4 regions of the Roseateles sp. GW821-FHT09G03 genome follow, and region 4 is predicted to be linked to each of the others. Evidence: predicted binding sites of a transcription regulator. Region 4 holds the regulator's gene; each other region holds the start of a gene.
What was found. The regulator LexA, encoded in region 4, represses DNA repair genes until DNA is damaged. The targets are predictions, from matches to a motif close to ACTGTATNNNNATACAGT.

Region 1 (5,155 bases), on a different contig from region 4:
CGGGCCCTGGTAGTGCGGCCGGTGCTCGCGCACCGCCAACCTCAGCGGCGGATCGAGCAGGAAGGCAGGCTCCGGCACGTCCGGCGCGCGCACCGCCGCGTGCCGGCCCTTGCGGCGGGATGGCGTCCGCCCATCGCCGCAGGTCCGCCAGAGCGTCATCCATTCGGGTCGATGGTCGTCGGCGAGTACCGGCTGCAACACGCGCTCCGGCCCGAGCCGCGCGGCGATGCGCTCCAGCGTCAGGTAGAGCGTCTCGCCGGTGCGCACCACGTCGGGCAGCAGGGAGCCGCTGTCCTCGACCAGCGCCTGCACCCCGACCGCTTCCAGCCGCAGCTCGCCGACCGGCGCCAGCAACTGGGTCTTGGCGAGGTGCTCGGCCATCAGCCGGCAGAAGTGTTCGAGCTCGCGGATCGGCTCGGCCGTGCGCACGGTCAGGCTGCCGCCCTCGCCGGCGTCCTTGGCGCGCATCGAATCGTGCACCCAGTGCAGCGTCACGCCGGTGGCGCCGGCATGGCGCGCGGCCAGCCAGCCGCACAGCCGCATCAGCAGCGGCCGCGTGCCCATCAGCAGCGCGGGTGCATGGTCCTCGCGGCTGGGCAGCTCGATGCGGGCGTGGAAGTCCTCGGGCAGGGCGACCCAGGCGTGCGCCTCGGGGCGCAGCCCGTAGGCCTGGTCCAGCATCGTCAGCAGCGCCGCGCCGAAGCGCCGGCCGATGCCGCCGCGCGGCAAGGCCCGCAACTGGCCCAGGGTGTTGATGCCGGCGCGGCTCAGCGGCTCGGCGTGTTCAGCGCCGGCGCTCAGCGTCTGCAGCGGCAGCGGGTCCAGCACCGCCTGCAGCAGCCGCCCGCCCAGGTCGAGCACGCCGCAGCGCGCCAGCACCAGCGCGGCGGTGGCCGACGGCGCCCAGCCGATGCCGACGGCGCCCAGGTCGGGCGCCTCGTCGCTCAGGCGAGCCTTGAGCGCGGGCAGGCCCCGGAACAGGCGCAGACTGGCCTCGACCTCCATCACGACAGCGTCTTCCATCAAGGCCACGCGCGGCGTGAACTGCAGGCACCACACGGCCAGACCCGCCTGTGTCTCCGCACACACGCCCCAGGGATGGGGCGGCGGGGCGGTCGTCGGGTCCTCAAACGGTGCCGGCGGACGAGGCGGCAATACCAGTGCGACCCACAGCATGGGAGAACTCCGGGAACAGGGCGAGCGCAACGGGCTCGCCCGGGGAAAGGGCCTCGGCGTGGGTGACCGCCTCGGCGACTGGGACCGGAGCCGGCATGGGGGCCGGCAGGGGAACAGGCGCCACCGGACGCATCGTGCTGGGCCGCATCACGCGCGGCGTCAGCACGCGCTCAAGCCCGCCGGGGATCGAGGCCAGCCGCAGTGGGGTCTCGTGGGCGGGCCCCTTGCGCTTGAGGATCTGGACGTCCAGGGCCCAGTCGGCATCGATCGTCGCCAGCACCCGCAGCGGGGCCGGAGAAGGGTCATGGCGCGCCGCCAGCGGCCGGAACAGGAACACCGGCCCTTCGAACGACTGCGCCAGCACCTGCAGCCTTCGCAACTGCTCGGGCGCGGCCTGAGGCATCCAGGCCAGCACCGCGCCGGCGGCGTTGGACTTGATCAGCTGTTCGGTGCACCAGAGCCGTTCCGATGGCGCGCGTGCGTCGATCCAGACGAGGTGCCGTTCATCCAGCCCCAGGTGCATCAGGCCGGGCAAGTGGGGGCGCTTGGGCGGTCCGACCATCGCCACCGCGGCGCCGTCGGCGACCACGCGCCGCAGCGCCGGACCCGCCAGCCGCCATTCGGCCAGCGAGAACTGCGGCAGCAGCACCTCGGTCAGCTGGCGGCCCGGCCATCCACCGCCCGGGAGCTCGGCGTCGAGCGCGTCGAACCCGCTCGGCCAGACGGTGTCGGTGCCGCGGCCCAGCGCGTCACCGCGCCAGATCGCCTCTGCCACGGCGGGCGGAAGCGGGGCAAGAGGGGTGGACGGGGAAGGCATGGCGGGCGTCGGCGAGAGACAAAAACGCCGGTTGAGGAACCGGCGTGGAATTACTGTATTTGCATACAGTATAGGACGACGACAGGCCCGTCCAGGGCTGTTTCAACTCAACCCGGGAGAATGTCCGGAAGAGCCGCCCGGGGTCCCCTCAGGCACGGGCGAAGCGGGGAAGGTCAGTACGAATCTCGTCCCTCCGCGTGCTGGCGCCTCGAGGCTGACGCTCCAGCCCAGGTGCTCGGCGACGCGCTTGACGATGGCCAGGCCCAGGCCCGCGCTGCCGGCGCCGGCCGGGTCGACCTGCATGAAGCGGTCGAAGATCCGGTCGCGCACGGCCGGCGGGATGCCGATGCCGGTGTCCTCGATGACCACGCGGCCGGCCTCGAGCCGGATGTCGACGCGGCCCTGGTCGGTGAACTGGCAGGCGTTGCGGATCAGGTTGCCCAGCGCGATGGCCGCGAGCTCGGGCCGCGCCGGCACTTCCAGGCCGGCGTCGGCGGACGCGGCATGCAGCGTCATCTCGACCTCCTTGCCCTTGAGCAGCGGCCGGCAGCGCTCCATTTCCTGGCGCAGCAGCGGCAGCAGCGCGGTCGGCGGCGCGCCGATGCTGGCCGGATCGCGCGACAGCAGCAGCATCGCGACGACGCGCTCGCTGGTGTCGGCGGCCGTGCGCCGGATGCGCTCGGCCAGCTCGACCATGTCGTCGCGGTCGTGCAGGCGCGCCTTCAGGATCTCGGCCGCGCCCAGCATGACCGCCAGGGGGGTGCGCAGCTCATGGCTGACGTCGCCGGTGAACCAGCGCTCGCGGTCCAGGTAGCGCTGCTGCGCTTCGGTCTTGGCCGCGAAGGCGCGCGACAGCACGCCCAGTTCGTCGGTCGAGTCCAGCAGCGGATAGTCGCGCGGCGCGGCATCGGTCTCGACGGCGCTGGCCAGCGCGGTGACGGGGGCGACGATGCGGCTCGCGGTCAGCTGTGCCAGGAACAGCGCCAACCCCAGGCAGCAGACGAAGGCCAGGCCGAGCAGCCCGTAGACGCCGGCCTCGATCTTGGCGAAGTCCTCGTCGCGGTCGGTCAGGACGAAGACCGTCCCGAGGTCGTCGCGGACCAGCGCGGTGAAGGTGGTGTCTTCCTGCGGCAGCGTGTACTTGCCCGGCGGCTTGCCGCGCAGCGCCTGCGGGATCGCGTCGCCGCGGTAGAGCGTGACGCTGGGCGGCAGGTCGGCCTCCAGGCCCTGTTTCTCGCGGGCGACCAGTTCGTCGGCGGTGCGGTCCAGGCGCTGGTCGACGAGGCGGTCCTCGATGCTCGAGGCGATGCGCACCGCAGCCACCGCGAAGGCGCCGCAGACCAGCAGCGTCAGCAGCAGGAAGGCGGCCGCCACGCGCGTGCGCAGCGTGGTCGGGGCGGCGGTCGAGCGGCCGGCGCGGTGTTCACCGGGGTGGTTGCTGCGGTGGGGGCTGCGATGGTCGCCGCGGTCGCGCCGCGGCTCATCCCGCATCGGGCGACACCAGCCGGTAGCCGATGCCCGGATGGGTCTTCAGCAGCGGGACGGGGAAGGGCTTGTCCAGCGCCGCGCGCAGCGCGTGGATGTGGGTGCGCAGCGCGTCGCTGTCGGGCGGGTCGTTGCCCCAGACCTCGCGCTCGAGGTCCTCGCGGCGGACCAGCTTGGGCGCCTCGCGCAGCAGCGCGGACAGCAGCTTGTAGCCGGTCGGCGTCAGTTGCAGCGGCTTGCCGGCGCGGGTGGCCTCGAGCGTGTCGGGGTCGAAGTTGACGTCCGCGTAGCTGACCGCCGAGCTGAGGTTCAGGCCGTGGGAGCGCCGCATCAGCGCCTTGAGGCGGATCTCCAGCTCGACCAGCGAGAAGGGCTTGACGAGGTAGTCGTCGGCGCCGCTCTCGAAGCCGGTGACCTTGTCCGCGATCGTGTCGCGGGCGGTCAGCATGAGGATGGGGGTGGGGCGGCGGAAGTCCTTGCGCAGGCGGCGGGCGACGTCCAGGCCGTCCAGGCCGGGCAGGGTCAGGTCCAGCACGATCGCGTCGTAGGAGCCGGCGGCGGCCTGCGCCAGACCGCCCAGGCCGTTGCGGGCCACGTCCAGCGCATAGCCCATCGGCTCGAGGTAGGCGAACAGGTTCGCGACGATGTCCGGGTTGTCTTCGATGACCAGCAGCTTCATCACGAGGCTCTCGTTCCTGCGGCGCCGGGCGCCGCGTCGTCCTGGGGGACGGGACCCGGAGGGGAGTGTTCCCCCCGCGAGCCCCGCGGATGCCGGGAATGCTATGCGAGCGGGGACCTCCCGACCTGTCCGCGGGCTGTCGGCACCGCCCACGCGAGGGGCATCGCCCGTGATCGGGGCGAACGGTGGGCAAAAGATGGGCGATGGGCGCGCATCAGGTTCAAAGCTTCTGAGGTTCCTTCCTCTTCGTCACGTTTCGTGACGCAAGTCCGGGGCTGTCACCGACCGCTCGGTCGAGGGTGCACTTGAAATCCGGCTTGGGCGCATAATTTGCGGGTTAACCCTATGCTTGCGCCCTTCATCTCCATCCCCGCCGTCGAGCGGCTCACCGCGACCCGCCGGCTGACCTTGCGTCCGCCGGCCGCTGCGGATGCGCGCAGCTTCCGCGACCTGCTGACCGATCCCGCGAACCGTCGATTCGACGCGGGCGGTCCAGCCGCGTCGGAGCGGCTGGAACTGTGGCGCGCGCTGTGGACGCGCGACGGTCTGGGGCCGTGGGCGGTGGCGCTGCGGGAGCAGCCCTCGCTGGGCGCGATCGGTTTCGGCGGCCTGAGCCGGGGCCGCATCTGCGGCGCGCCGGCGCTGCTGCTGGAGTTCCACTTCCTGTCCGACCACTGGGGCCGGGGCTACGCGGCGGAGATGGCGACGGCCGCGCTGGCGCTGGCCTTCGACAGCCTGCATGCGACGTCGGTGCATGCACTGCTGGCGCCGGGCAACACGGCGGCGCGCAAGACGCTGGAGCGTGTCGGCCTGCGATTGACCGGCTCGGTCGCCGACTGCCCGGGCGAGGCGGCCAGCCTGCTCTACGAGATCAACGCCGGGCAGTACGCGGCCCTGCCGCAGGAACCGCCGGAAGCGACGCCGTTCGGGGCGTGAGGCAGACGGCCTCACCCGACGTCGTCGCATTCATCGTCGACATGTCCGGCGAGCGCGTCTTC
Region 2 (5,155 bases), on a different contig from region 4:
ATTCGAGGTCGAACAACTGCCCCGCCTGCTTTGGAGGCGCTACGCCGAGATGGCGATATGCCGCCAGCGTCGCGATCCGCCCGCGCGGCGTGCGCTGCAGGAAGCCCTGCTGGATCAGGTAGGGCTCGATCACGTCCTCGATGGTGCCGGGTTCTTCGCCGATGGCTGCGGCAACATTGTCCAGCCCCACCGGCCCACCGTCGAAGCGGTGCACCACCGCCTCCAGCAATTTGCGGTCCATCAGGTCGAAGCCCAGAGGATCGACGTCCAGCATTGCCAGCGCCTTTTCCGCAATCGTGCGGGTGATGGTGCCGTCGGCCTTGACGTCGGCGTAATCGCGGACGCGGCGCAACAGGCGGTTGGCGATACGCGGCGTGCCGCGCGAACGGCGCGCGACTTCGAGCGCTCCCTCCGGATCGATCGGCGCGCCGAGCAGCGAAGCGGATCGTGTCACGATGCGCCGCAATTCGTCGGCGGTGTAGAACTCCAGCCGCGCGACGATACCGAAGCGGTCGCGCAGCGGATTGGTCAGCATGCCGGCGCGCGTGGTCGCACCCACCAGCGTGAAAGGCTGCAGGTCGAGCTTGATCGAGCGGGCTGCCGGGCCTTCGCCGATCATGATGTCGATCTGGTAATCCTCCAGTGCCGGATAGAGGATTTCCTCGACGACCGGCGAGAGCCGGTGGATCTCGTCGATGAACAGGACATCGTTTCGCTCGAGATTGGTCAGGATGGCCGCCAGGTCCTTGGGCTTCTCCAGCACCGGGCCGCTGGTCTGGCGCAGGTTGACGCCCAGTTCTGCTGCGACGATGTGGCTCAGTGTCGTCTTGCCCAGCCCGGGTGGTCCGAACAGCAGCACGTGATCGAGGGCTTCGTGGCGCTTCTTCGCGGCGCCGATGAAGATCTCCAACTGTTCCCGAGCCTTGGCCTGGCCGACGTATTCGTCGAGCAGCTTGGGACGCAACGCGCGCTCGATCGCGTCCTCGTTCGGCGACGCGGGTTGTGCACTGATCAGGCGGGCCTGCTGCGGCGCGGGCGTGAAGTCGTCGGTCTGGATGCTCATGATGAGAGGGTACGCCGCGCGCGAGGGTTCATGACAGGTGCTTCATCGCCAGCTTGATGCCTTCGCTGACGCCGACGTCCGGCGGCAAGGTCTTAAGCGCGGTGCCCGCCTCCTTCTCGCTGTAGCCCAGCGCGACCAGCGCCTGCAGGATGTCGGCCTGCGCGTCGTTCGCCACGGACACCGGCAGCGACAGGTCGGGGCTCAGCTTGCCCTTGAGCTCCAGCAGCAGCCGCTCGGCGGTCTTCTTGCCGATGCCCGGTACCTTCACCAGACGGCCGGCTTCCTGCTTGGACACGGCCTGCGCCAGATCCCCGACCGACATGCCCGACAGCAGCGACAGCGCCATCTTGGGACCGACGCCGCTGATCTTGATCAGCAGACGGAAGGTGCTGCGCTCTTCGGCGGTGAGAAAGCCGAAAAGCACGTGGGCGTCCTCGCGGATGCTGAGGTGCGTCAGTAGCGACGCGCGCTCGCCCAGGCCCGGCAGGTTGAAGAACGTGCTCATCGGCACGTCGACTTCGTAGCCGACGCCTTGCACGTCGATGAGGATCTGCGGAGGCGATTTTTCCGCGATGACGCCGGTGAGCTTGCCGATCATGGGCGCGGATTATCCGCGTTCGGAAGCGATTCGACGGCGATTTGCTGGATGTTTGTCCAGTATTTTCCCGAGGCGCGCGAACGGCCCTCTGCCATTCGCGCGCGGGATGTTCAGTTCCTGCCGAAAAGCCCCAGGCGCTGGGCTTCCAGCGCCGCCTCGGCGCGCGAGCTCACGTTGAGCTTGCGGTAGATCTGCTTCACATAGTCGGCGATCGTGTGGCGCGACAGACCCAGCTGCACGCCGATCTCGGGCAGCGTGAACCCCTTGGCGACGCGCAGCAGCACTTCCGTCTCTCGGTCGGTCAGCGAGACCTCGTGCAGCACCTGCGCGGCCTGCGGCCGGCGTTGCGACGTGAAATAGGCGATGACCTTGCGGGCGATCGACGGCGACAGCGGCGGTTCGCCCTGGCTGATGCGCTGGAGCTGCTCGACCAGCAGTTCGCGCGACTGTTCCTTGAGCAGGTAGCCGAAGGCGCCGGCCTGGAGGGCGGGGAAGAGATGTTCGTCGTCGTCATGGATGGTGACGATGACCGACTGGACTTCCGGCTGCTTCTCGCGCAGCGCGGAGATCACGTCGACGCCGGAACCGTCCGGCAGACCCAGGTCCAGCAATGCCAGCGTGAAACGCTGCGAATTGACCTGCTGCAGCGCGTCCTGCACCCGCGAGCATTCAGTGACGACCGCGTTGGCGAACACCTGTTTGACCAGGACCTTGAGCCAGGCGCGGATTTCAGGAATGTCTTCAAGGAGCAGGATGTGGTTCATGGCGCGGATTCTTGCTCAGGATTGTCGTGCGGGCGGAGTGCTCGCTGACTTCACGCAACGGTACGGCTTTATGGAGGGGCTGACCATCCTGATCAACGCCGGACTGTGGCGCCGGCGGCAATGGATCACGCTGAACCGCGATCAGAGCGGGATCGTCAGGCGGATGACGGTGCCCCAGCCGGGTCCGGATTCGACCAGGCACTGGCCATGCATCTGCTTGGCGCGGGCCTTCATGCTGGCCATGCCGTGTCCCTTGTCCAAGCGACCTTCGAGCTCCAGCGGAATGCCCTGGCCGTTGTCCTGGATCACCACCGAGAAGTAGCCGTCCTGCGCAGAACAGCTGATCACGCAATGCGTGGCGCCGCTGTGCTTGATGATGTTGCTGACCGATTCGCGCAGGATGCGCGTCGTCTGGACGTAGGCGCGGGCGGGGAAGGTGTGTTCGATGTCTTCCGCGGGCGATTTCCACTCGGCCAGGATGTTGGCCTGGGCCAGGCGCGAGACCACTTCGGCGCGCCAGTCCCCCAGCGCGTCCAGCAGTTGCACCGGCTTGCCAGTCAGACCGCGCACCGACAGCCGCATTTCCTCCAGCGCCTCGCGCGCCAGCGTGGAGATCCGGTCCGACTCGCTGGTGTGGACGATGGTCAGCAGCTTGGCGCCCAGGTCGTCGTGAAGGTCCGCTGCGATGCGCTTGCGCTCGCGCTCGGTGACCTGCTCCAGCTTGGTTTCCGCGACCTGATCGAAATGTCGCTCCAGTTCGGCGATGCGTTCCTGCAGGCGCAACTCGCCTTGCAGGACGGCGAGCTCGGACTGTGTGAGCGCGCGGGCGAATTCGCGTACGCGATGCAGTCCCAGGCCAAGAAGACACAGCGGGCCGAAGATGCCGGCCAGGCCGCTGCCCGGCAGCACCCAGGCCGCGAGCACCGCGAGCACGCCGAAGCCGATCAGCACGCAGCTCAGGATGAAGTCGGACTGCGGGTATCGCTCCTCCAGCGTCGGCAGGAACATGTCCTGCCACAGATGCCAGAGGTGCCAGCCCATCGCGACCAGCAGTTGCGCGCCCAGCCACCAGAGCGCGAAGGTGGCGATGCGTGTTGCCGGCACCGGCAGCAGCAGCGCGGCGGGGAAGAGCAGGGCCTGCGCCAGGAGCGCACGATGCATGCGGCGGTCGCGACGACGCATTCGGCGCATCAGGTAATGGACGGCGCACCACAGCAGCCATGGCGCGAGGATCACCGCAATGCCGGTTCGCCACGACGACAGCGGCGCGAGGCCGACCGTGACGACCCATCCCGGCATCAGCGCGAGCAGCCAGCCGATGTGGCGCTGGGCACGGCGTTGCCAGATCAACAGGCCCAGCACGAAGGCCATCAGCACCATCGCGGATTGCAGGCCGTAGGCGAGCTGCGGCGCCAGACGCATCCACAGCGTCGCGAGGGACCCGGCGGCGACGCCATCGGCGCCGGCGACCGCCGCCCCCGCCACCTGGGCGAGGCAGACCGGCACGGCCAATGACAGCGCGGCCGCGGCGCCATACGCCGCAGGCCTGGATCCTCCCTGCGCCGTCACGGCATCCCTCTGGCCGGCAGCGTCTCCCTGTTGTTCCGTGGTCCGGTGCATGGGGGGCGATTGTGCAGGCGCGGCAAGCGCGCGGCGCACCGGCGCGCGACAATACCGCCCTCAACCCCCCTGAATACGGAGCCTTCTCCGCTTGAACCTGCGCCACGCCTTCACCCCCGCCGACAACCGGCGTCTGTCGCACCTGTGCGGCCCGCTGGACGAGCATCTCCGCCAGATCGAGGCGGCGCTGACCGTGCGCATCACCCACCGCGCCGAGCACTTCAACATCGAGGGCGACCGCGCGCCGGCGCAGCGCACGCTCGCCTTGCTGGAGTCGCTCTACGCGCGGGCCGACCGGGCCATTCCCGGCGAGACCCTGCGGCTGGCCATCGTCGAGGCCGCCAACGACGTGGCCGCGCCGACGAAGCTCGAGAAGCTGGCCAATGGCGAGGACGCGGACGGGGACACCATCGTGCTGCGCACGCGCCGCGCCGACCTGGCGGGCCGCACGGGCAACCAGCATCTCTACCTGCGCAGCATCCTGTCGCACGACATCAGTTTCGGCATCGGCCCGGCGGGCACGGGCAAGACCTTCCTCGCGGTGGCTTGCGCGGTGGACGCGCTGGAGCGCTCGACAGTGCAGCGCATCATCCTGACGCGGCCGGCCGTCGAGGCGGGCGAGCGTCTCGGTTTCCTGCCCGGCGATCTGACGCAGAAGGTCGATCCCTACCTGCGGCCGCTCTACGACGCGCTCTATGACCTGATGGGTTTCGACCGCGTGACCAAGGCGTTCGAGAAGGGCCAGCTGGAGATCGCGCCGCTGGCCTTCATGCGGGGGCGCACGCTGAATCATGCGTTCGTCATCCTCGACGAGGCGCAGAACACGACGCCCGAACAGATGAAGATGTTCCTGACCCGCATCGGCTTCGGCAGCAAATGCGTGGTGACCGGCGACACCAGCCAGATCGACCTGCCGCGGGGCATGCGCAGCGGCCTGGTCGACGCGGAGCAGGTCCTGGACGGCGTCGAGGGCATTGCGATCACGCGCTTCACGCGCGCGGACGTCGTGCGCCATCCACTGGTCGCGCGCATCGTGCAGGCTTACGAGAACCAGACCGAAGCGCTGGCGCTGGAGGAAGCCCGCGCGCAGGAAGAGCACCGCGCCCAGTT
Region 3 (5,155 bases), 430 kb from region 4:
CGGGTCGGCCGCCGGCGCCATCGCATCGAGCAGCCGTCTCGCGCTCGCCGGACCGAAGCCCGGCAGCAGCTGCGCCACGCGGAAACCGGCCAGCCGGCCGCGCGGGTTCTCTGCCCAGCGCAGCACGCTCAGCACGTCTTTCACATGCGTGCTCTCGAGGAATTTCAGCCCGCCGAACTTGACGAACGGGATGTTGCGCCGCGTCAGTTCCAGCTCCAGCGGCGCCGCGTGGCTGGACGTGCGGAATAGCACTGCCTGGCGCGTCAGCTTCAGGCCCTGCTCGCGGCGCTCCAGCACCTTGTCCGCGACCCATTGCGCCTGCCGCGCCTCGTCGTCGACGGTCACCAGATGCGGCAGCTCGCTCGAGGCCTTGTCGGTCCACAGGCGCTTCTCGTGGCGCTCGCGCGCCATCGCGATCACGGCATTCGACGCGTCGAGGATCGTCTGCGTCGAACGGTAGTTGCGCTCCAGCGCGACCACGCGCGCGGGCGGATCGAACTGCGCGGGGAACTCCAGGATGTTGCGCACCTCGGCAGCGCGGAACGAGTAGATCGCCTGCGCGTCGTCCCCGACCACCGTGAGCCGGTCGCCCCGCGGCTTGAGCCGCTTCAGGATCGTCGCCTGCAGCCGGTTGGTGTCCTGGTACTCGTCGACCAGCACGTACTGGAAACGCTCGCCGAGCTCTGCGGCCAGCGTGCCGTCGCCCATCAGCTCCGACCAGTAGAGCAGCAGGTCGTCGTAGTCGAGCAGCTGCTGGTGCTGCTTCTCCTCGACGTAGGCCTTGAACAGGCGCTTGAGCTCGTCGTGGACCGCGAAGCACCACGGGAAGTGTTCCTGCAGCACCTGGTCCAGCCGCGCCTCGCTGTTGACCACGCGCGAATAGATGTTGAGGCAGGTCGCCTTCAACGGAAAGCGCTCGGTGGTCTCGGCCAGGCCGAGTGCCTGACGCTGCAGACCCATCAGGTCCTCGGCGTCGGCGCGGTCGAGGATGGTGAAGTTGGGTGCGAGGCCGATGCGATGCGCGTATTCGCGTAGCAGCCGCGCGCCCACGCTGTGGAAGGTGCCGGCCCACGGAAAACGCGGGGGCGCCTGCGTCGTGGCCAAGCCCAACGCGCGGTGCAGCACACGACCCGCGCGGCGCTCCATCTCGCCGGCGGCCCGGCGCGAGAAGGTCAGCAGCAGCAATCGCTGAGGGTCCGCGCCGGCCTGGATCAAGCGGGCCACGCGCGACGCCAGGGTCTTGGTCTTGCCCGAGCCCGCACCGGCGATCACCAGCAGTGGTCCGTGGCCGTCCTGAGCGGCTTCGCCGAGGCCATGCTCGACCGCCGATCGTTGTTCGGGGTTGAGGTCGGCGAAGACGTCGTTTGGCGTGTCGGCGAGGGCAACGGGGCACATGGCCGTGATCATAGCTGTATGCATTCACAGCCCCTCGCCGGGCACCGTGCCCATCGCAGGAGCGAGGTCAGCGAGTGCGTATGGGGCCGGAATGACTCTGGGGGTTCGCGGACGCGATGCCCCCTGAGTCGTGGAGAGCCCGCGCTTGGCCTTCCGTTGGCCTGCGTGCACGAGCGCCCGGCTTGCCGGAGGAATGTGCCTTGCCCATGATGGGACATGCTCCAGATCCTCGTCATCCTCAGCGCGCTGGCCATGCCCCTGGTGGCGTGGGCCTCCCAGCGCGGCGTCTTCGGCCCCGACAACGGCGCCATTTCCGACCGTTTCCCGACGCTGCTCGTCGCCGACGGCTACGCCTTCTCGATCTGGGGGGTGATCTTCCTGCTCGACCTGGTCTTCGCCGTGTGGCTGCTGCGCGGCCAGCCGGTCCCGGACCGGGAAGGGCACCGCGATTCCCATCGCTGCCACTGGCTGGTCGTCATCGGTTTCACGCTGACAGCGAGCTGGATGATCGTGTTCTCGCAGCAGTGGTTCGGGCTGGCGCTGGCCGTCATCTGGGCCGCGCTGGCGAGCCTGCTGTGGGCCTTGATGCTGGTGGCGCGCGCGATGCCGCGCGGCGCGCAGTCGTGGTTGGCCGTGTTCCCGCTTGCGCTGCATGCGGGATGGCTGTCGCTCGCCGCCTTCCTGGACACCGCGCAGACCGTCGTCGCCGCGCAGATGCTGCCGACGCAGGACCAGTTGCCCTGGACGCTGGTGCTGTGGGCGCTGGCCGCCTTGCTGCTGCTCGTCGCGAACGCGCGGCTGCACGCGCCGGGCACCGGCCCCGCGGCGCTCGGGTATGCCGGCGCCGCGGTGTGGGGCCTCGTCGGCGTGTACGTGAAGCAGACCGCCTCGCCGATGACCGGCTCCGACGGTTCCGCCTGGATCGCGCTGGCGCTGGCCGCGGTGCTCGCGGCGCAGACGATCTGGCTGCGGGTGAGACCTCTCGGCCCCACCGGCACGGTCACGCCAGGCGGCGCTCGTCCTTCGCGTCGAACAGATGGGCCGACTCCGCCGCCCATTGCAGTCGAACCGCGTCACCGACATTGAGGTGCGGATTGCCCGAGACACGCGCCGTCATCGGGCCTGACGGCGTATCCACCAGCAGGTAGGTCTCGGGACCGGTCGGCTCGCTCATCTTCAGCACGCCGGGCATGCCGCCCGCGCCGGCGTCGGTCGTCTCGGCCAGCCGGATGTGTTCCGGCCGCACGCCGTAGAGCACGCCGCCGGCCGCGTCGATCGAGGCCTGCTGCGCCGCGTTCACCGGCAGGGTCACGCCTTGCGCGGCCAGCGCGCCGCCGCCGTTGCGCTCGGCCTTGACGAAATTCATCGTCGGCGAGCCGATGAACTCCGCCACGAAGCGGTTGGCCGGCCGCGTGTAGATCTCTTCCGGCGTGCCGAACTGCTGAACGAGCCCGTCGCGCATCACCGCGATGCGGTCGCCCAGCGTCATCGCCTCGACCTGGTCGTGGGTGACGTAGACCGTCGTTGTCTTGGTGCGCTGATGCAGCAGCTTGATCTCGGCGCGCATCTCGATGCGCAGCTTCGCGTCCAGGTTGGACAGCGGCTCGTCGAACAGGAACAGCTTCGGATCGCGCGCCAGCGCGCGCCCCATCGCCACGCGCTGACGCTGGCCGCCGGACAGCTGGCCCGGCTTGCGGTCCAGCAGGTGGTCGATCTGCAGCATCTTCGCGACGCGCTGCACCGTGGTCTCGCGCTGCGCCTTCGGCACCTTGCGCATCTCCAGCCCGAAGGCGATGTTCTGCGCGACGTTCATGTTCGGATAGAGCGCGTAGCTCTGGAACACCATCGCGATGTCGCGGTCCTTGCTCGGCAGGTAGGTGACGTCCCGGTCGCCGATGTGGATCGCGCCCGAGGTCGGGTGCTCCAGGCCGGCGATCATCGCCAGCAGCGTCGACTTGCCGCAGCCCGACGGGCCGACCAGGATCAGGAACTCTCCGGCCTCGATCGACAGGTCGATGCCCTTGAGGATGTCGGCCGATCCGTAGCTCTTGCGGACTTGAGAAATGGCGAGCGCGCCCATGCTTGACTCCTTAACCCTTGACGGCGCCGGCGGTCAGCCCACGCACGAAATACTTGCCCGCGACCACGTAGACCACGAGCGTCGGCAGTGCGGCGATCAGCGCCGCGGCCATGTCCACGTTGTATTCCTTGACCGAGCTGGACGTGTTGGCCAGGTTGTTCAGCCCCACCGTGATCGGCTTGCTGTCGGCCCCGGAGAACACCACCCCGTACAGGAAGTCGTTCCAGATCGAGGTGAACTGCCAGATCAGCGTCACCACCAGGATGGGCGTCGACAGCGGCACCACGATGCGCCAGAAGATCTGCCAGAACGACGCGCCGTCCAGCGTCGCCGCCTTGATCAGCTCGTCGGGCAGGCCGGCGTAGTAGTTGCGGAAGAACAGCGTCGTGGAGGGCATGCCGGCCAGGATGTGGACCAGGATCAGGCCCCAGACCGAGCTGGCGATGCCCAGCGTGCCCAGCACCTGGCTCATCGGCAGCAGCACGACCTGCATCGGCATGAAGACGCCGAACAGCAGCAGCCCGAACAGCAGCTCGCTGCCGCGGAAGCGCCACTTGGTCAGCACGTAGCCGTTGATCGCGCCCAGCGCGGTGGAGATCAGCACCGCCGGCACGACCATCAGCACCGAGTTCATGAAGAAGGGCTTCAGCCCGCCGCAGTCCGTGCCGGTGCAGGCGCTGTTCCAGGCCTTGGACCAGGCGTCCAGCGAGGGCGCCAGCGGCACCGACAGCAGCGTGCCGTTGCGGACTTCGTCCATGCCCTTGAGCGAGGTGCTGACCATCACGTACAGCGGCAGCAGGAAGAAGAAGGCGAAGACCAGCAGCACGGCCCACAGCAGCACGCGCTGCACGGTGAGGCTGCGCGAGCTCGCCTGGCTGGAAGAGGGAGGACGGGAGGGGGAATGGGATGAAGAGGTGAGGGTACTCATCACGGCGCTCGCTTTACTGCTTCGAGCGGAGCTCGGAATAGAGGTAGGGCACGACGATGGCCGCGATCGTGGCCAGCATCACCGTGGCGCTGGCTGCGCCCAGGCCGATCTGGCCGCGCGAGAACGCCATCGTGTACATGAAGGTCGCCGGCAGGTCGGTGGCGTAGCCGGGGCCGCCCGCGGTCAGGGCCATCACCAGGTCGAAGCTCTTGATGGCGATGTGCGCCACGACCATCAGCGTCGAGAAGAACACCGGCCGCAGCGTCGGGATGATGATGCGCCAGTAGATGCGCGGCAGCGAGGCGCCGTCGACCTGCGCGGCCTTGATGATGGAGTCGTCGATGCCGCGCAGTCCCGCCAGGAACAGCGCCATCACGAAGCCCGCCGACTGCCACACGCCGGCGATGACGACGCAGTAGATCGCCATGTCCGGGTCGACCAGCCAGCCGAAACTGAAGTTCTCGAAGCCCCATTGCTGCATCAGGTGCTCGATGCCGAGACCCGGGTTGAGGATCCATTTCCACGCCGTGCCGGTCACGATGAAGGACAGCGCCATCGGGTACAGGTACACCGTGCGCAGCACGCCTTCGCCGCGGATCTTCTGGTCCAGCAGGATCGCCAGCAGCAGGCCCACGGCCATCGCGCCGCCGATGAACAGCGCGCCGAAGATGCCCAGGTTGGTCAGGGCCAGCCACCAGCGCTCGTTGTCGAACAGCGCGCGGTACTGGTCCAGACCGACGAACTCGTAGTTC
Region 4 (5,155 bases):
CGAGAAGGTCATCGTGCGCGGCATCGACCGCTCGGTGCTGGCCGGCCAGCGCTTCGGCATCCTGGGCGCCAACGGCCAGGGCAAGTCGACCTTCGTGAAGACGGTGGCGCGCATGCAGCGCGCGATGGGCGGCACGATCACCGAGGGCAAGGGCCTGTCGATCGGCTACTTCGCGCAGCAGGAGATGGACGTGCTGCGGCCTGATGAAGGCCCGCTGATGCACATGATCCGCCTGGCCAAGGAAGTCAGCCCGAACGCCCGCGAGCAGGAGCTGCGCGACTTCCTCGGCCAGTTCCGCTTCGTCGGCGACATGGTAAACCAGGAAGTGGGCAGCCTGTCCGGCGGCGAGAAGGCCCGGCTGGTGCTGGCGATGCTGGTCTGGCAACGCCCCAACCTGCTGCTGCTGGACGAGCCGACCAACCATCTGGACCTGCAGACCCGCGAGGCGCTGTCGATGGCGCTCAACGAGTTCGAAGGCACCGTCATGCTCGTCAGCCATGACCGCGCGCTGCTGCGCGAGGTCTGCGACGAGTTCTGGCTGGTGGCCGACGGCAAGCTCGCGCCCTTCGACGGCGACCTGGACGACTACCAGCGCTGGCTGCTGGACCGTTCCAAGGAAGCCGCGAAGATCGCGAAGGAAGAGGCCAAGCTGGCGCTGCGCAGCGCGCGCGCCAGCAGCGCAACACCTGCCCCTGCGCCGGTGGTTGCGGCGCCCGTGGCGGCCGCGCCGGTGCCGCCCGCCCCCGTCAAGCGCGACGACCGCAAGCTCAGCGGCCAGGCCCGGCAGAAGCTGTCCGAGCAGACCCGGCCCCTGCGCAAGGAGATGGAGCAGATCGACGCCCGCATGAAGGCCTGGGCAGACGAGCGCGCCGCGCTGGAAGCCCAGCTGTCCGGCGCCGGTCGGACGCCCGCGCAGATTGCGGACGCTGGCAAGCGACTGAAGGCCATCGGCGACGAGGTCGAAGCCGCCGAACTGCGTTGGCTGGAGCTCAGCGAGCAGGTGGACGCGATCCAGGCGACGGGCTGAGCCCCACAAGCTCCTTCCCGACCCCTCCAGTTCAACAACGCCCCGGCGACACCTGTCCCCGGGGCGTTGTTCCTTCTGGAACTTCCAGCCCTGGCCGCCGATAGTTCCCGTCAACCGCGCTCAAAGACCATTTCAATTGTGCGCAATTGAATTGCTCGCTATAGTTCATCCCATGCCGAACACGAAGCCCTTCAACCCGCCGGTCGCCGCCACCACGGCACGCCTGCACGACCAGCCGGCGCCTGCGGGCACGGACTGGCTGAAGCTCGATGTTCAACTGTGCTTCGCGCTCTATTCGACATCGCTGGCGATGACGAAGCTCTACAAGCCGCTGCTGGCTCCGCTGGGCCTGACCTATCCGCAGTACCTGGTGATGCTGGTGCTGTGGGAGACGGATGGGCCGAGCGTCTCCGATCTGGGGCAACGCCTGAACCTGGACTCCGGCACGCTCACCCCGCTGCTGAAACGGCTTGAATCGAGCGGCCTCATCGAGCGCCGCCGTGCAACGGCCGATGAGCGCCGCGTGGAAATCCACCTGACGTCCGCCGGCCGCGCCTTGCGTGAGCAGGCGGTCGCCATCCCAGAACACCTGGCATGCGCCAGCGCCTGCGGTCCCACCGAACTGGAGTCGCTGACAAGACGCCTGCATGAATTGCGTGGCAACGTACTGACCCACCTGGCACGCGATAACGCCGCCTCCAACGGGGATGGCAAGACCTGACCCCGAGCATCCGTTTTCACCCCCAACCCATCACCACCAAGGAGCCTCACATGGCCATCGAAAAAGCCCTCTACACCGCCACCGCCACCGCCACCGGCGGCCGTCAAGGCACCGCGCAATCGTCGGACGACCGCCTGAAGGTCCAGCTGTCCACGCCCAAGGCGCTGGGCGGCGACGACGGCGCCGGCACCAACCCCGAGCAGCTGTTCGCCGCGGGCTACTCGGCCTGCTTCATCGGCGCGATGAAGGCCGTCTCCGGCCGCAACAAGGTCGCCCTGCCGGCTGAAGTCTCGATCACCAGCGAAGTCGGCATCGGCCCCCACGCCAACAAGCCGGGCGCCTTCGGCATCGCCGTGTCGATGAAGATCTCGGTGCCGGGCATGGACCGCGCCGCGCTGGAAAAGCTGGTCGCCGACGCGCACGAAGTCTGCCCGTACTCGAACGCCACGCGCGGCAACATCGACGTCACGCTGACGATCGTCTGATCGTCCGGGTCCGGCCCGCTCCGGATTCACGATGAAAAAAAGCGCCGGCAATGCCGGCGCTTTGTCGTTGATGAGCGCCGCGGCGCGCGACGAGCTCAGCGGGACCGCAGCAGTGCGAGCAGCAATTCGATGCGCGCAGCCCACGGGGACAGTGCTGCCGCGGGCTCGTCGTTTGCGCCGACGATGCGTCCCTGCGCGCAACGCGTCGTGCGCCAGACCGGGACGCCCGCATCCTTCAGCGCCTGCACCGGCGCCTCCAGCGCCCGGTTCAGCGTGCCGTTCCCTGTACAGGCCAACACCAGGCCTTGGAGTCCGGCTGCGCGCCACGCGTCGAGCGAACGCGCATCGGCGCCCGCATGACTGGCGAGCACCTCGACCCACGGCCACCGCGACGCGTCTTCGGGCAGCACGCTCGCGCCCAAAGCCTCGCCTTCCGGCCAATCGCGGAAGCGGCGCACGATGCCCTCCTCCACCACAGCCAGCGGGCCGGCGTCAGGCCCGGCCTCGAAGGCATCGAGGCGGTAGGTGTGCGTCTTGCGCAGTTCCAACCCCGACCGGACCTGACCCGCGACCACCGCAACGACGCCGCGGACGCCAGCGGTCTCCGCCACGGCCACCGCATCGAGCAGGTTCTGCGGTCCGTCCGCTTGAATGGCCGTCGCCGGGCGCATCGCGGCCGTCAGGACGACCGGCTTCTCCGGCGCGAGCACGCGTTGCAGCAGGTAGGCCGTCTCCTCGAGCGTGTCCGTCCCGTGCGTGATCACGACGCCGCGGACCTCGGGGCGATCCAGATGCTCCCGCACCCGACGCGCGAGACGCGCCCAGGTCGCGTGATCCATGTCCTTGCTGTCGAGCTGCGCCAGTTGCTCAGCCTCGAGCGCCTTCGAGGCCAACGCGGGCACCGCGCCCACCAACGACTCGACCGACAGCGAGCCGGCCTTGTAGCCGACGTTGTCCGTCGCGCTGCCGGAGGCGCCGGCGATGGTCCCGCCGGTCCCGATGATCACGAGGGTCTGGGCCGCACTTTGCAATTTGTCGTCTCCTGTATAAAAATCCAGATGCTGGATGAATTCTCAGGCGGCTTTTGAACCCTCAAGGTCGCCTCGTCTTCGACATCCGCCCCTCAATGGAATAAAGGCTTGCTCGTGGACACACCGCCCAAACTCACTGCCCGACAACAGCAGATCTTCGATCTGGTCCGCGACAGCATCGAGAGCACCGGCTCGCCGCCCACCCGCGCGGAGATCGCGCAGCAGTTGGGATTCAAGTCCGCCAATGCCGCCGAGGAACACCTGCAGGCCTTGGCGCGCAAGGGCGTCATCGAACTGGTGGGCGGTACCGCCCGCGGGATCCGGCTGCCGTCGACGGCCCTGCGCCAGGTCAATCGCGCCCGGGAGCACAGCCAGTTCGCGTTGCCGCTGGCCAGCCTCGCGCAGTTGACGCTGCCGCTCGTGGGCCGCGTGGCCGCCGGCGCGCCTATCCTCGCCGAGGAACATGTCGAGCAGCACTATAGCGTCGACCCCTCGATGTTCTCGAAGGCGCCCGACTACCTGCTGCGCGTCAAAGGCATGAGCATGAAGGACATCGGCATCATGGACGGCGACCTGCTTGCCGTTCAGAAGATCAGCGAAGCGCGCAATGGTCAGGTGGTCGTGGCGCGCATCGGTGAAGAGGTCACCGTCAAGCGCTTCCAGCGTCATGCCGATGGGATCCGCCTGCTGCCCGAGAACCCGGACTTCGAGCCGATCGAAGTCACTTCCGATGAGGAGTTTTCGATCGAAGGGCTGGCGGTCGGTCTGATCCGCTCCGGCGGCTTCCACTGAATCCCGGCAGCGGCGTCGTGAGCGCGCGAAAGACGCACACCAAGGCGGCCTCGGCCGCCGAGTGTGCGACTTTGCGGCAGATTCCCAACATCGGGCCCGCGATGGTTCGGGATTTTGAACTGATGGGAATTCGCCAACCTGCGGATCTCGTGGGCGCCGACGCCTTCGCCCTGTATCAGCGAATTTGCAAGCTCACAGGCCAACGACACGATCCCTGCGTGCTGGATACTTATATGGCCGCCGTCGATTTCATGAACGGCAACGCTCCCCGAGATTGGTGGAGTTATACGGCGCAGCGAAAGCGCGAGTATCCAGATCTCTGATCACGGGACAAATCAAACGCACCAAAGAAAAAACCCTGCCGATTTGCATCGACAGGGTTTTAATGTTGGCGGAGTGGACGGGGCTCGAACCCGCGACCCCCGGCGTGACAGGCCGGTATTCTAACCAACTGAACTACCACTCCAGATACGACGCTATTGAGTGCGTCGATATCATTTGCGAACAAGTTTCGCTGCAAACCATCGATACCTTTCGGAACCGCGATGCAGCCAAGCCTTGTCGAACTTGGCGTCCCCTAGGGGATTCGAACCCCTGTAGCCACCGTGAAAGGGTGGTGTCCTAGGCCTCTAGACGAAGGGGACTGGACTTGCTTGTCTTGACTCGAACTGCGCGTACTCTGCAACCTCACACCCGAAGGTGCTCTGGTGGAGGTAAGCGGGATCGAACCGCTGACCTCTTGCATGCCATGCAAGCGCTCTCCCAGCTGAGCTATACCCCCGAATGCTTTCGCATCGAATCGGTACGCCGCCCGAGTCTCAACTGTGTTGGCGGAGTGGACGGGGCTCGAACCCGCGACCCCCGGCGTGACAGGCCGGTATTCTAACCAACTGAACTACCACTCCAGATACTCAAGATCTTTCGATCTATCGCATCAAACTTTTCCTGCTTTGATTCGATCAATTGCTTGATGTCATCGCTGCGTCGATTTCGTTACTGTACCTGATTTTGACAACGATCAAATCGATTTCCGAAGAATTTTTCGATTTTCTCGTTCAATCTCTGGTCAATAACCAAGTTCGAAACTTGGCGTCCCCTA

Region 1: imuA (translesion DNA synthesis-associated protein ImuA) is a predicted target of LexA. The motif match lies at 2,046-2,063, and genes of this name have one in related genera.
Region 2: ruvA (Holliday junction branch migration protein RuvA) is a predicted target of LexA. The motif match lies at 1,705-1,722, and genes of this name have one in related genera.
Region 3: AC07OZ_RS00085 (ATP-dependent helicase) is a predicted target of LexA. The motif match lies at 1,409-1,426, and genes of this name have one in related genera.

Annotation. Positions count from the first base shown of each region.
Region 1 is NZ_JBWKOK010000009.1:206,688-211,842, reverse strand. It holds gene AC07OZ_RS26605 (Y-family DNA polymerase) at 1-1,176, opposite strand, end outside; gene imuA (translesion DNA synthesis-associated protein ImuA) at 1,127-1,993, opposite strand; gene AC07OZ_RS26595 (sensor histidine kinase) at 2,096-3,484, opposite strand; gene AC07OZ_RS26590 (response regulator transcription factor) at 3,474-4,157, opposite strand; gene AC07OZ_RS26585 (GNAT family N-acetyltransferase) at 4,503-5,093, shown strand; gene AC07OZ_RS26580 (Crp/Fnr family transcriptional regulator) at 5,154-5,155, opposite strand, start outside.
Region 2 is NZ_JBWKOK010000012.1:29,378-34,532, reverse strand. It holds gene ruvB (Holliday junction branch migration DNA helicase RuvB) at 1-1,063, opposite strand, end outside; gene ruvA (Holliday junction branch migration protein RuvA) at 1,092-1,661, opposite strand; gene AC07OZ_RS28530 (response regulator) at 1,772-2,425, opposite strand; gene AC07OZ_RS28525 (sensor histidine kinase) at 2,567-4,045, opposite strand; partial or broken gene AC07OZ_RS28520 (PhoH family protein) at 4,137-5,105, shown strand.
Region 3 is NZ_JBWKOK010000001.1:25,347-30,501, forward strand. It holds gene AC07OZ_RS00085 (ATP-dependent helicase) at 1-1,395, opposite strand, end outside; gene AC07OZ_RS00090 (TspO-related membrane protein) at 1,612-2,481, shown strand; gene AC07OZ_RS00095 (ABC transporter ATP-binding protein) at 2,396-3,475, opposite strand; gene AC07OZ_RS00100 (carbohydrate ABC transporter permease) at 3,486-4,403, opposite strand; gene AC07OZ_RS00105 (carbohydrate ABC transporter permease) at 4,417-5,155, opposite strand, start outside.
Region 4 is NZ_JBWKOK010000001.1:457,497-462,651, reverse strand. It holds gene AC07OZ_RS02095 (ATP-binding cassette domain-containing protein) at 1-1,027, shown strand, start outside; gene AC07OZ_RS02090 (MarR family winged helix-turn-helix transcriptional regulator) at 1,200-1,748, shown strand; gene AC07OZ_RS02085 (organic hydroperoxide resistance protein) at 1,799-2,233, shown strand; gene AC07OZ_RS02080 (asparaginase) at 2,329-3,264, opposite strand; gene lexA (transcriptional repressor LexA) at 3,379-4,056, shown strand; gene AC07OZ_RS02070 (helix-hairpin-helix domain-containing protein) at 4,074-4,379, shown strand; tRNA gene AC07OZ_RS02065 (tRNA-Asp) at 4,446-4,522, opposite strand; tRNA gene AC07OZ_RS02060 (tRNA-Glu) at 4,625-4,700, opposite strand; tRNA gene AC07OZ_RS02055 (tRNA-Ala) at 4,762-4,837, opposite strand; tRNA gene AC07OZ_RS02050 (tRNA-Asp) at 4,885-4,961, opposite strand; tRNA gene AC07OZ_RS02045 (tRNA-Glu) at 5,144-5,155, opposite strand, start outside.